2 regions of the Weissella coleopterorum genome follow, and region 2 is predicted to be linked to the other one. Evidence: predicted binding sites of a transcription regulator. Region 2 holds the regulator's gene; the other holds the start of a gene.
The links. Region 2 encodes HrcA, which represses chaperone genes, less so after heat shock. Its sites were predicted from a motif close to TTAGCACTCNNNNNNNNNGAGTGCTAA; they were not measured.

Region 1: G7084_RS06580 (co-chaperone GroES) is a predicted target of HrcA. The motif match lies at 3,705-3,731, and genes of this name have one in related genera.

What each region holds. Positions count from the first base shown of each region.
Region 1 is NZ_CP049888.1:1,290,410-1,296,758, forward strand. It holds gene mutL (DNA mismatch repair endonuclease MutL) at 1-466, opposite strand, end outside; gene G7084_RS06565 (ECF-type riboflavin transporter substrate-binding protein) at 488-1,024, opposite strand; gene G7084_RS06570 (hypothetical protein) at 1,038-1,532, opposite strand; gene groL (chaperonin GroEL) at 1,743-3,362, opposite strand; gene G7084_RS06580 (co-chaperone GroES) at 3,407-3,682, opposite strand; gene G7084_RS06585 (HD domain-containing protein) at 3,808-4,446, opposite strand; partial or broken gene G7084_RS06590 (formate--tetrahydrofolate ligase) at 4,558-6,218, opposite strand.
Region 2 is NZ_CP049888.1:1,042,123-1,048,471, forward strand. It holds gene grpE (nucleotide exchange factor GrpE) at 1-369, opposite strand, end outside; gene hrcA (heat-inducible transcriptional repressor HrcA) at 385-1,407, opposite strand; gene rpoD (RNA polymerase sigma factor RpoD) at 1,752-2,885, opposite strand; gene dnaG (DNA primase) at 2,916-4,709, opposite strand; gene G7084_RS05380 (heavy metal-binding domain-containing protein) at 4,946-5,287, shown strand; gene G7084_RS05385 (C40 family peptidase) at 5,493-6,349, shown strand, end outside.

The sequences.
Region 1 (6,349 bases), 250 kb from region 2:
GTGTATTAAAAAAGAGATCTCGCACGGTTATATTTGTCCCTTTCCGTGCCTCAGCCCCCTTCTGTTCTAAAATCTGATTACCGCGAATGTGCAACATCGCTCCAGACTCTGCATTTGCCACAGCTGTTTCCAAAAAAACATCAGCAACTGAAGCAATCGATGGCAAGGCTTCGCCTCGAAAACCAAGAGAATGAATTTGAAATAAATCCTGTTTGGTTTTGATTTTAGAAGTGGCATGTCGCAAAAAAGCTCGTTCTAACTGGTCAGCTCGAATCCCTTGTCCATCGTCAATCACTTGAATTAATTGAATTCCAGCTGCCTCAATTAGTATATCGACTTTGGTTGCTCCCGCATCAATCGCATTTTCAACCAATTCCTTTACAACCGATGCGGGTCGCTCAATCACTTCACCAGCGGCAATTTGGTTTGCTAAAGTTTCCGATAATTCAATGATATCTTGCCCCATGTGCACCTCCTATTTACTATTTTATCGTTTCAATAGTTTAACTAATGAATTAGCTATCATAATTAACAAAGTTCCACCAATTGCAATAACTATGAAATTGGCAATTCCGGCGTAAAGGCCTTGTTGGAATACTAGCTTAGCCTTTGAACCATAAATTAAAATATCACCCAGTGGAGCAATTACGATCCATGCAATAATATTTGCTAATCCTTGCCAAACATTAAAAGCGATAATTTTTTGCCAAGTCAATGGGCTAAAAATCAACTGTAATCGTTGTGTCACCAAACCTAATAATAATCCAAACAGGCCATCGGCAATCACCCATGACCACCAAGCATTATCCAATAATAAATAATCTTGTAAGGCGTGCCCTAATAATCCCACCATGAGTCCAAAAATTGGTCCAAAAATTGATGTCACAAAGGCCAACCAGGCCATCGCAATATTAATCTGGGTATGCATAACGCCCAGAGGAGCATGAAAAGTTCGCATCAACCATGCAAAAAATAAGATGCTCACACTAAGGGCAAAGATCCATTTAATTTTTTTAAAACGCATGGGCGCATCCCCTCTAATCCTTCAATTCTGTCTCGGCTGAATTATCATCAGCTTTTTGCTCTGCTTTGAGCTTTTGGTTTTCTATAATATTTTTAAGCTCACGATCAAAAAAGAGCGCAATTTTACCCATAACAGATTCTGAATCGTCTAAAAACGATTGAACCGAAGCTGCTAATTCAATTCGCATCCCTGACTTTGTCACATCTGGATGATCAACAAACATATATAAATTCACTTCATTTGCGGGATCATTAATAATAATCTTGCTTATTTGATTGATATAGCGGAGCGGTAAATTAATCAAATTTGTTTCTACACTTAAGTGGATTGGTTCATCACCACTGATGATAATTTCGCCGCTCACTAATTTATTCTCTTGAATTTTTTGCTTCAAAAACGTAAATAGCGGGTCTAATTTAATCAACGTCTGGTCTTCCGCCGTCCAAATACGTTGTTCAATTTCCTCATTCTTTAAAACCTCAATTACTTCATTTCCTGTTAGTTGCATTTTAAATTCCTTTGATTTCAGACTTTTGCAAAAAAATGTGTTTTTATACTTAACCTTCATTTTACCACATTGAATTAACCCATAAATCAGCTATTTGATAAATATCCAGTATATTGCTCTATCATCCAAAAAATTTTGTACCTATTCTTTTTAAATCAAAAAACCAACTACAAATTCATTGTAGTCGGTTTTCTCAATCAATTATTTAAATTACATCATACCATTCATGCCACCTTGTGGGGCTGGCATAGGTACTTCATCCTTTGGTTGTTCAGCTACCACTGCCTCAGTCGTCAATAACAATGCTGATACAGATGCGGCATTTTGTAAGGCTGACCGTGTCACCTTAGTAGGATCCACAATTCCAGCTGCAATCATATCAACCCAAGTATCATCAGCAGCATTATAACCAGTCCCTAGAGTTTGCTCCTTCAACTTGTTGACGATCACAGATCCTTCAAGTCCAGCATTCTCAGCAATTTGACGAACCGGTGCCTCAAGTGCGCGTTCAACAATGTTAATTCCAGTTTGAATATCCCCTTCAGCCTTTAAGGCTGAAACCGCTGGAATCACGTTGACCAATGCTGTTCCACCACCGGCGACGAAACCTTCTTCAACCGCTGCACGAGTGGCATTCAAAGCATCTTCAATTCGATACTTACGTTCTTTTAATTCGGTTTCAGTCGCTGCCCCAACATTAATAACTGCAACTCCTCCAGCCAATTTTGCTAGCCGTTCTTGTAACTTTTCACGATCAAAGTCAGATGTTGTTTCATCAATTTGACTCTTAATCAAAGCAACTCGTTCCGTAAGCAATTGCTTATCTCCAGCACCTTCTACCACCGTTGTGCTATCTTTTGTGATCGTAACCTTTGCCGCTTGTCCCAAATTCTCAATGGTTACATCCTTCAAATTTAACCCAAGGTCATCAGTAATAACGGTTCCACCAGTTAACACGGCCAAATCCTCTAACATGGCTTTACGTCGATCTCCAAACCCCGGAGCCTTAACAGCTACCACGTTGAAGGTTCCACGCATCTTATTCAAAACCAAGGTTGGTAGTGCCTCACCTGTAATATCGTCTGCCACAATCATAAGCGCCCGGCCTTGCTCTACGACCTGTTGTAGAACTGGTAAAATATCTTGAATATTGCCGATTTTCTTATCAGTAATCATGATAAATGGATTATCCAAATTAGCTTCCATTTTTTCATTATCAGTAACCATATATTGTGACATATATCCACGGTCAAATTGCATTCCTTCAACAACATCCAAGGTTGTTTCAATTCCCTTTGACTCTTCGATGGTAATTACACCGTCATGACCAACCTTGTCCATGGCTTCTGCAATTAAAGCACCCACCTCTTCGTTAGCCGCTGAAATTGACGCAATTTGCGCAATTTCTTCTTTTGTTGAAACGGTCTTAGACATTTCATGTAATGATTTAACGGCAGCATTCGTAGCTAATTCAATTCCACGACGGACACCAACTGGATTTGCTCCAGCCGTGACGTTCTTCAAGCCTTCGTTAATTATGGCTTGTGCTAATACGGTTGCGGTTGTCGTTCCATCACCAGCAATATCATTCGTCTTAGAAGCCACTTCAGCAACCAACTTAGCTCCCATATCCTCGAAATGGTCTTCCAATTCAATAGCTTTAGCAATTGTTACACCATCATTAGTAATTGTCGGAGCTCCATAACTTTGTTCAATCACTACATTTCGGCCTTTAGGTCCAATGGTTGTTTTTACAGTATCAGCTAGTTGATCAACCCCAGCCTTCATTTTTGCTCGCGCATCTTCAGAGAACTTTAATTCTTTTGCCATTTGATAACTCCTTTACCTTATATTATTAATTGAATTTTATATTTTTATAGAACGGCGATGATATCACGTTCATGCAAAACCAAATATGTCTCGCCACCATTTTTTATCTCTTTGCCGGCATATTGGTCATAAATAACTTCATCCCCAACTTTGACAGCCTTCGGAGCCTCCAAATCACCAACCGTGGTGTCAGAAACTGCTACGATAGTTCCTGTGGCAGATTTTTCTTGCGCATTTGAAGCGATCACAATGCTACCGACCGTTTGCTCTTTTTCATCATTGACTTGTAATAGAATCCGATCCCCTAATGGTTTTAACATAATATGATTTCCTCCTTATTTTTTAGCACTCTTTGACACTCAGTGCTAATTAACACTTTCTATAATACCACACTGGTAAATTTTTTCAACTAAATCATCAATTAAATCTCACGGATTGAAAGCGATTACTTTTCACCCTGGATTTCCGCCATAAATTCATCTAAATAAAAACGCATAAACGCTGTTCGGCGCGCCGCAATCGTCTGCGCTGTTTTTGTGTTCATAGTACTCTCTAATTTCAATAGTTTTTCATAAAAATGATTAATCACAGTGCTATGCTGTCGATATTCAATCTCAGACATATTTTCACGCACTATTTCATTGGGATTATACATTAAATTATTCGCATGACCACCATAGGCAAAAGCACGACCAATTCCAATTGCGCCTAAAGCGTCTAACCGATCTGCATCTTGAACAATTTCACCTTCCAAGCTGAGCTTATAATGTTGTTCCAAATTTTTAGAATAGGACATGTGTGTCATAATATTCAAGACTTCAGCCCTATCTACATCCGTTAGTCCCCATTCACGCATCTTAATCCGAAGTTCATCAATAGTTTCATTCACCGTATCAGTTAATTTGTCATCAATTAAATCATGCAGTAAAACTGCTGCTACGATTACGTCTTGGTTCATATTCTCCTCAGACTGCATTAACAATTCCGCGTTTTGTAATACTCGTTCCAAATGTAAATAATCATGCCCCGAAAACTCCTGGCTTGTTACCTCACGAACATAATCTTTAATTTCTTCAATCTGCATCTTTCCTACTCCTCAAACATTCTATCTATTTACTTTTAATTTTAAAAAATCATCTATCCGCTGGACATTACTTCACCTAATCCGTCGTATCTTCCCTTCCAGCTAGCCAAACTAGTCCAATCCAGATATAACTCCATTTTCATCAATATCAATCCGGTTGGCTGCTGGTACTTTTGGTAACCCAGGCATCGTTAAAATTGAACCAGTTAAGGCCACAATAAATCCTGCCCCTAATTTTGGCACAAGTTCGCGAATATGGAGTGTAAAGTCCTTAGGTGCCCCTAATCGCTGCGGATCATCTGATAATGAGTATTGGGTTTTAGCCATCACAATGGGCATGTTATCCCAACCAAATTTTTTGAATTGCTGTAACTGCTTTTGGGCTTTGGCTGATAATTCATATTGTGCGCCACCATAAATTTCAGTCACTAATTTATCGACTTTATCTTCAAACGTGGTCATAGGGTCATACAATGGTGTAAATTCATGCTGCTCTTCACTTTTATTGGCGACGGTCTCGGCCAACTCTAATGCACCATCTCCCCTTGGCCCCAAACATCGGCTACAACAGCGGTGGCTTGATGATCTTTTACAAACGTCTTCACCAATTCTAATTCATACACGGTATCAGCGGCGAAGCGATTAATTGCTACCACCACAGGTACATGGTATCGTTGCATTGCCGTCAAATGTTGCTCTAAATTAACTAACCCTTTTTTTAAGGCCGTTAAATCTGAATCAGATAACGAATCTAACGATTGTCCACCATTATATTTAAGGGCACGAACTGTTGCCACTAGCACGATAGTATCCGGACTCTTTCCTAATAATGGGACCTTAATATCCAGAAATTTTTCGCCACCCAAATCTGCTCCAAACCCAGCCTCCGTCACCACATAATCGGCTAACTTTAATGCCGATTGAGTTGCTAGAATTGAGTTAGTGCCCTGTGCGATATTAGCAAAAGGTCCACCGTGAATTAAGGTAGGTGTATGGGCTAAAGTCTGGACTAAGTTTGGTTTAATAGCATCCTTTAACATAACCGTTAAAGCGCCAGCTACCCCTAAATCTGCGACTGTGACTGGCTGATTATCCAGATTATAGGCCACTACGATACGCTTTATTCGAGATTTTAAATCCATTAAATCTGTTGATAATGTTAGAATCGCCATTAATTCTGATGCAACAGTGATATCAAACCCATCTTCACGAGGCACACCAGACTTAAGTCCACCTAAACCGATCGTAATATGTCGTAAGGCTCGGTCATTAACATCCAAAACTCGTTTCCAAATAATATTCCGTGGATCAATTTGGAGTGGATTTCCGTGCTGCAGACTATTATCGATTAAAGCCGCCAAAGTATTATGGGCACTGGTTAGCGCATGAAAATCTCCCGTAAAATGTAAATTAATATCTGCCATCGGGATAACTTGTGAATATCCGCCGCCCGTGGCACCTCCTTTCATTCCCATCACTGGCCCCATTGATGGTTCTCTTAATGCCACCATGGCTTGGCGCTTGGACAAATTCAGTGCATCAGCCAATCCAATTGTAACTGTTGATTTTCCCTCTCCTGCTGGGGTCGGACTAACCGCAGTAACTAAAATTAATTTACCTAGTTTTTGTGCCTGATGTTTTTGACTAAGTTTAATTTTGGCCTTATTTGATCCATATGTTTCAATTTCATCATCCTTTAAACCAACCTGCGCTGCAATTTTTTGAATTGGCCAAATTTCAGCTTGTTGTGCGATTTCAATATCCGTTGTCATCTTGAATGCCTCCCATACAATTCCATTTATTGCTATTATAGATGACTTTTACCGAATTGAAACGCTTTCTTATTCACCCCTCAATTTATTTTTTAATTTTTATTAAATTTATATTTAATATATCGAGTTTA
Region 2 (6,349 bases):
TCCAGTTTTAATCTGTTGAGCAGATTCATCATTAGCATCAACATTAATTGCTCGTTCCAAATTATCTAGCGCTGGTAGAATATCTTTCGCTAACTTTTGATTTGCATATTTTAATGAAATTGCTTGCTCTTTTGCAAAACGAGTTTGCATATTTTGCATTTCAGCATTAGTTCGCAAATACTTGTCTTCCAATGCATCATACTTTGCTTGTAATTCTTGCAACGGATCTACGTCGATCGAATTCTCATCATTAGAAACATCAGCATCGGTTGCAATTGTTTCACTATCAGTTTGATGGTCTGTTTCATCAACTGCTTCCAATAATTCTTCGTCAACTGACGTTGCTTGCTCCGCCTTATTTTCGGCCATACCAACACCTCTTTTCTAATAATATTCTTGTAATTCTTCTACTACTGCTTGGCGTACTTCATTCAAAATGGTTACGATTTTAGCGTAGGGCATATTTGTCGGTCCTAAAATTGCCAACTCTCCAAAGCCATGCATTGGAATTTGATACCGCGTTGAAACTAAACTATAAGGTTTTAAAATTTCATTCGTATTTTCTTCACCAATCTGAACGAAAACACCCTCATTTGCGGAGCCAATAATTCGATGCATTTCTTCTGGATCATCTAACAATTGGTAAAGCGCCTTAATATCCTTTAAATCGTTATCAGTCGTAAAGTCCATCACATTCAAGCTCCCCCCAATAAACACCTTATCTTGAATAGCTTGCGAGAGCATATCTCCAAACAACTGTAAGAAGGCTTGGGGCGAACAAATTGTTCGTTCTAAGTCTAGCGGTAGATCACCGCTTAAACTCTGTAGTGCTTCTCGAATGGGACGACCAACCAATTGATGATTAATATACGTGACAATCATCTCTAATTCTTCAATCGATGTTCCCTTAGGGAGTCGGAAACTTTGACTGGCAGTTTGTCCATTACTAGTGACCAAGACCGCCATAATTTGTTGCCCATCAATTGGAATCAGTTGAAAGCCCGAAAGTTTTACATCAATGGTAGCTGGTTTCAACGCAATGGTGGTATATCCTGTGATATTCGCCATAAATTTGGTAACTTGAATTAACAAATCATCAACTTGTTGAAATCTCCGACTAAAGGTGCGATAGATTTGTTGCCGTTCCTCTTGAGAAGACCGACGGGACGTCATTAAATAATCAACATAATAACGGTAACCCTCTTGAGAAGGGATTCGTCCAGAAGAAGTATGTTCCTTTTGAATCAATCCCTGCCCTTCTAACTGTGCCATCTCATTTCGAATTGTCGCCGAACTAACCGGTAGATTTATATCAACCAACAAAGCTTTTGAGCCAACAGCTTTTCCAAATCGGATGTAATCAGCAATAATCGCATTTAAAATGATTCTTTGCCGTTCTGTTAACATCGCAATTCTTCCTTTCTTGGTTATTAGCACTCGATCTTTCTTCTTGCTAACATCTATAATAATACACGTCTAAAAATGAATGTCAACCTTTTTAGCACTTATATTTGAAGAGTGCTAAAAGAGCTAATTTCTAAGGGTTTCCAAGAAATAGGTCTACCCATCTTCTAATATTTTAAATTTTTTTGATCTCATCCGAAATAAAATTGCTTTAAAATATCAACTTATAAAAAACAACTTGCTCCCGGATTCATTTAGATTTTAGCACTAAATGAAAATCACTTTAAGCAAGTTGCTTTAATTTGAGTTGTAACTTCAATGTTCGCAGTAACATTACGAACAATAATTTAGTCTAAGAAATCTCGTAATTGCTTTGAACGCGTTGGATGGCGCAACTTTCGTAACGCTTTTGCTTCAATTTGTCGGATTCGTTCTCGAGTAACCCCAAATACCTTACCAACTTCTTCCAAAGTTCGCGTCCGACCATCTTCTAAACCAAACCGAAGCCGTAAGACGTTCTCTTCGCGGTCCGTTAAAGTGTCCAAGACCGACTCTAATTGCTCTTTCAACATTTGATATGCCGCAGAATCTGCTGGTGAGATTGCTTCATTATCTTCAATGAAATCGCCAAGATGAGAATCATCCTCTTCCCCAATCGGAGTTTCCAATGAAACTGGTTCCTGAGCTATTTTCAAAATATCGCGAACTTTTTCAGTTGCAATATCCATTTCAGCCCCAATTTCTTCGGGCGTTGGCTCACGTCCTAAATCAGATAGCAATGAACGTTGAATCCGAATCAATTTATTGATCGTTTCAACCATGTGAACAGGAATTCGGATCGTTCGGGCTTGATCCGCAATTGCACGGGTAATAGCTTGACGAATCCACCATGTTGCATAGGTTGAAAATTTAAATCCTTTTCGGTAATCAAACTTTTCAACGGCCTTCATCAATCCCATATTTCCTTCTTGAATTAAATCTAAAAATTGCATTCCACGACCGACATAACGTTTGGCAATCGAAACAACTAAACGTAAGTTTGCTTCAGCCAATTCTTGCTTCGCACTGGCGTCCCCATCTTCAATCCGCTCAGCCAATGCCACCTCTTCTTCACCGGTTAGCAAACTTACCCGACCAATTTCTTTAAGGTACATCCGGACCGGGTCATTAATCTTAATACCAGTCGGAGCTTCAGCAGCTTGTTTTAATTCTTTTTCACTTAAGGCATTTTTTTGATTATTCAAAGCACGCGCGGCTGGCTCACCTTGTTCATCAACAATTGAGATCCCAGCCGCTTCCACTTTATCATATAATTCATCAATTTGCGGTGCATTTAAATTCCAACGTTTAACTAAAGTTTCATGTAACTCATCTTCTTTAATTGACGTTGCTTTTTTGTAGTCTTTAACCAAATCCTTGATTGCTTTATCAAAGCCTTTTTGATCGAATTCCACATCAGTTTGCTCTACTTTTTTTGGCATACTATATACTCCTTAATTTGACAAAAATAATTATTGTTTAGCTTGTTTTTCCCGTAATAAAGTTAGCACCTCAAAACTTAACTGTGTGGCCAAAACTTCATTATGAACTTGTTTCGCTTCTAATAATTCTCGCTGTTTTTGTTTAATCTTCTCTTCCAATGGTGCCTGATTTAAAAGTACGCTAACATACTCATCCACTTGTTCAAGATCTTGCATCAATGCATCGTCAATTTGATTCAACTGCGAAAGCACGCGAACCAGTTCTGGCTCCTTGACGAAATCCATAAATTCCGCCCAATCTTTGATTTCTTGAATTTGTTTTTTTTGTTTAAATCCATCTGCTAATAAGAACAGCGTTTCATAAATGACATCAACAAAATGAAAATCCGAACTACTAGTTACTTTTAACCACGCATCTTGGCGTTTCAACATCCAAGTCAGTAAAATTTGCTCAGCTTGCTCCACTCGTGATAAGGCGGGTCTTTCGAACAACGTCGGTCGGTCTACTATAACCTGTTCCGGTTCAATATATGACTCAGGGCCTCTTTTAATCACTTGTTTTTGTAACATTAAACTACGTAATTGTTCTTCCAAACCTGAACTACTAACGTTAAATTCCGTCGCTAATTGTTGAACAAAAGTTTGCCGCACTAATGGTTCTTTAACCTGCGCTAAAGTTGGTAAAACCTGCTCAAGATAATTAAAAATATCTCCTTGGTTACTCAAATCAAAATCTTGACGTAGATAATTCAAATTAAATGCGACCGGATCTTCTAAATTACGAGTTAAAACTTCTTGAAACGCATCAATCCCTTGACTTCGTAAATATTCATCCGGATCTTGGTTGTCTGGGATATGAATAATTTTAGTTTTTAATGAACTATTTTGATCAATCAGTTCAATCGCCCGATGGGTGGCTGCTTGACCCGCTGCATCAGAGTCATAGGCCACATGAATTTCTTCTGCATTTTGATTCAGTCGCCGAACCTGAGCTTTTGTCAAGCTCGTTCCCATTGATGCAACCCCATTGTGAATTCCCGCCTGAAAAGCTGCGATAACATCCATAAATCCTTCAAACAAGATTACAACTTTACTTTTTTTAATAGTCGTCTTAGCTAGGTCAAAATTAAATAGTTCTTCCGATTTATCAAAGAGGACACTCTCCGGGCTATTCATATACTTTGCGATGGTGTCATCACTTGACATACGACGTCCTGAAAAAGCAATTGGCGCGCCGCCCTTATTTCTAATCGTAAATAAGACCCGATCAACAAATCGATCATGCAAGCTACCATCATCCCAAACAATAAAGAGCTCCGACTCTCGCATCAACTGGTAATCAATCTTTTTTTCATTAAAATAATTGTAAAGTGCATCTTCTTCTGGGGCATATCCTAGCATATACGCATCGATCGTATTATCGTCGAGTCCGCGTTGATGGAGATATTGTAGCGCTGTTTCGCCAGACGCAGCATTGACTAACAAATAATGGTAAAATTTAGTTGCCTCTTCATACAATGCTAAGAGATCGCGTTGACGTTGGGGAATTTGAACTTTTTCATCTTGTGTCGCTGTGTACGCAGTATCGAGCGCTATTCCCGTTAAATCAGCAACCTTAGCCACTGCTTGTGGAAATGATAACTCTTCTTTTTCCATTAAAAATGTAAAGGCATTGCCACCTCGCCCGCAAGAAAAACAGTGAAAAATCTGCTTTTCCTCATTGACAGAAAATGATGGCGTACGTTCTTCATGCCAGGGGCAACGACCAAAGAGATTGCGTCCTTGTTTTTTTAAAGCAACATATGGACTAACCACATCAACAATGTTGACACTTTGCCGAATATTTTCGACTAACTCATCTGGAATTGAGATTGCGATGATGACCCCTCCTCATTTTTTTACACTAAATAAGCAACCTTAAGTATGACATTTATCATCATACTTTGTCAACATTTTCTACCGGCTAAATCCGTTGCCTCGCCTTAATTTTTCATCATTTTTTTTAATTCAAACAATATCAAGTATTCCGCCGTATTGAACGCTATTAAAAGGAGATTATTTTGAATAATATTATCGTTGTTACTTCAGAAAAAATTGCTAATTATGAAATCACTGCGAATTTAGGAGAGGTCTTTGGGTTAACAACCCGCTCAAGAAACGTCTTTTCCAGCTTAGGTCAAGCTTTAAAAGCTGTTGTGGGTGGAGAAATCAAAGGCTATACTAAACTTCAGGATACTGCTCGTGAAGAGGCTATTCAAAGAATGCGGAAACATGCTCTAGAATTAGGCGCCGACGCCGACATCATGTTCCGCTTCGACTCATCTTCGGCTTCAATGGGCGATTCAGTTACTGCTTATGGTACAGCGGTTAAAATTAAAAATTTAACATCCACTAATAATTAAAATGGCAGGTCCGGTCCAACGGCTAATCTTCCATTAAAGGATTGTGTTTTTTTAATATATCTATTAATATAATTTATTTAGTAAATATTCCGTAAATTATATAATTAATAGATTTTTAGAATTTAAATTAAGTTTCCATTAATTAATTTTGTTTAATATATTTATTTATAGATAACATTCATAAATATTTCAGTGGAGGTCTCTGATGACCAGTCAATCATTTCCCTCAAGAAGTTCCCGGTATAGTAAAAAGCCTCAAAAGAGGCCGAAAAAAAAGCATAAATCTAAACGTAAGAACCTTCTTTTTAAATGGATTGGTTTCTTACTATTAATCTTAATTGCGTTGCTTTGTCTATTTAAATTTCAGGTCTTTACCATTCACGGTGATTCTAAGCAGTATCACCTTGCTAACGGTACCAAGGTGGAGTTACAAACCATCAACTTTAAAACTTATCTCTTAAATGCTGATACTCAAAAAAAGCTGACAGGGCTACAAACTCTAGATAATAAACAGTACTATTTTAATACACATAACGGTGAAATGGTGCATGGCTTGAAGAAGCTTGATGATAATTATTATTACTTTACCAAAGATGGATCTGATGATGCCATTCAGGCTTATGAACACGTTGCCTCTAATTTGAAATCAGACAATTCCATCATTGAAAAAGTTATTTCCTCTGGTTCTAAATTAGTTGGTAAGAGCCCATATGTCTATGGTGGTGGTCGGACGCAATCTGATATTGCTAAAAATCGTTTTGATTGTTCCTCGTTTGTATCTTGGTTCTATCGCAAAGCCGGACAACCACTTGTAGTTCAGGCTTATACTAGAACTTCCCTACTTGCCACAACTGGGACTTCCCATACTTGGGATACCAAGGAACGAGGAGACCTCCTAGTGACACCTGATGGATACTCGGAAGAGCGCCAGCATGTTGCCATTTATTTAGGCGGGAACTTTATTCTCCACGATGCGGCTTCACAAAACGGTGTGACGATTACGCGGCTTAATCAACTTGTTAATCCTAAGACTTCTTCAACATTAACGTGGGAAGCATTATT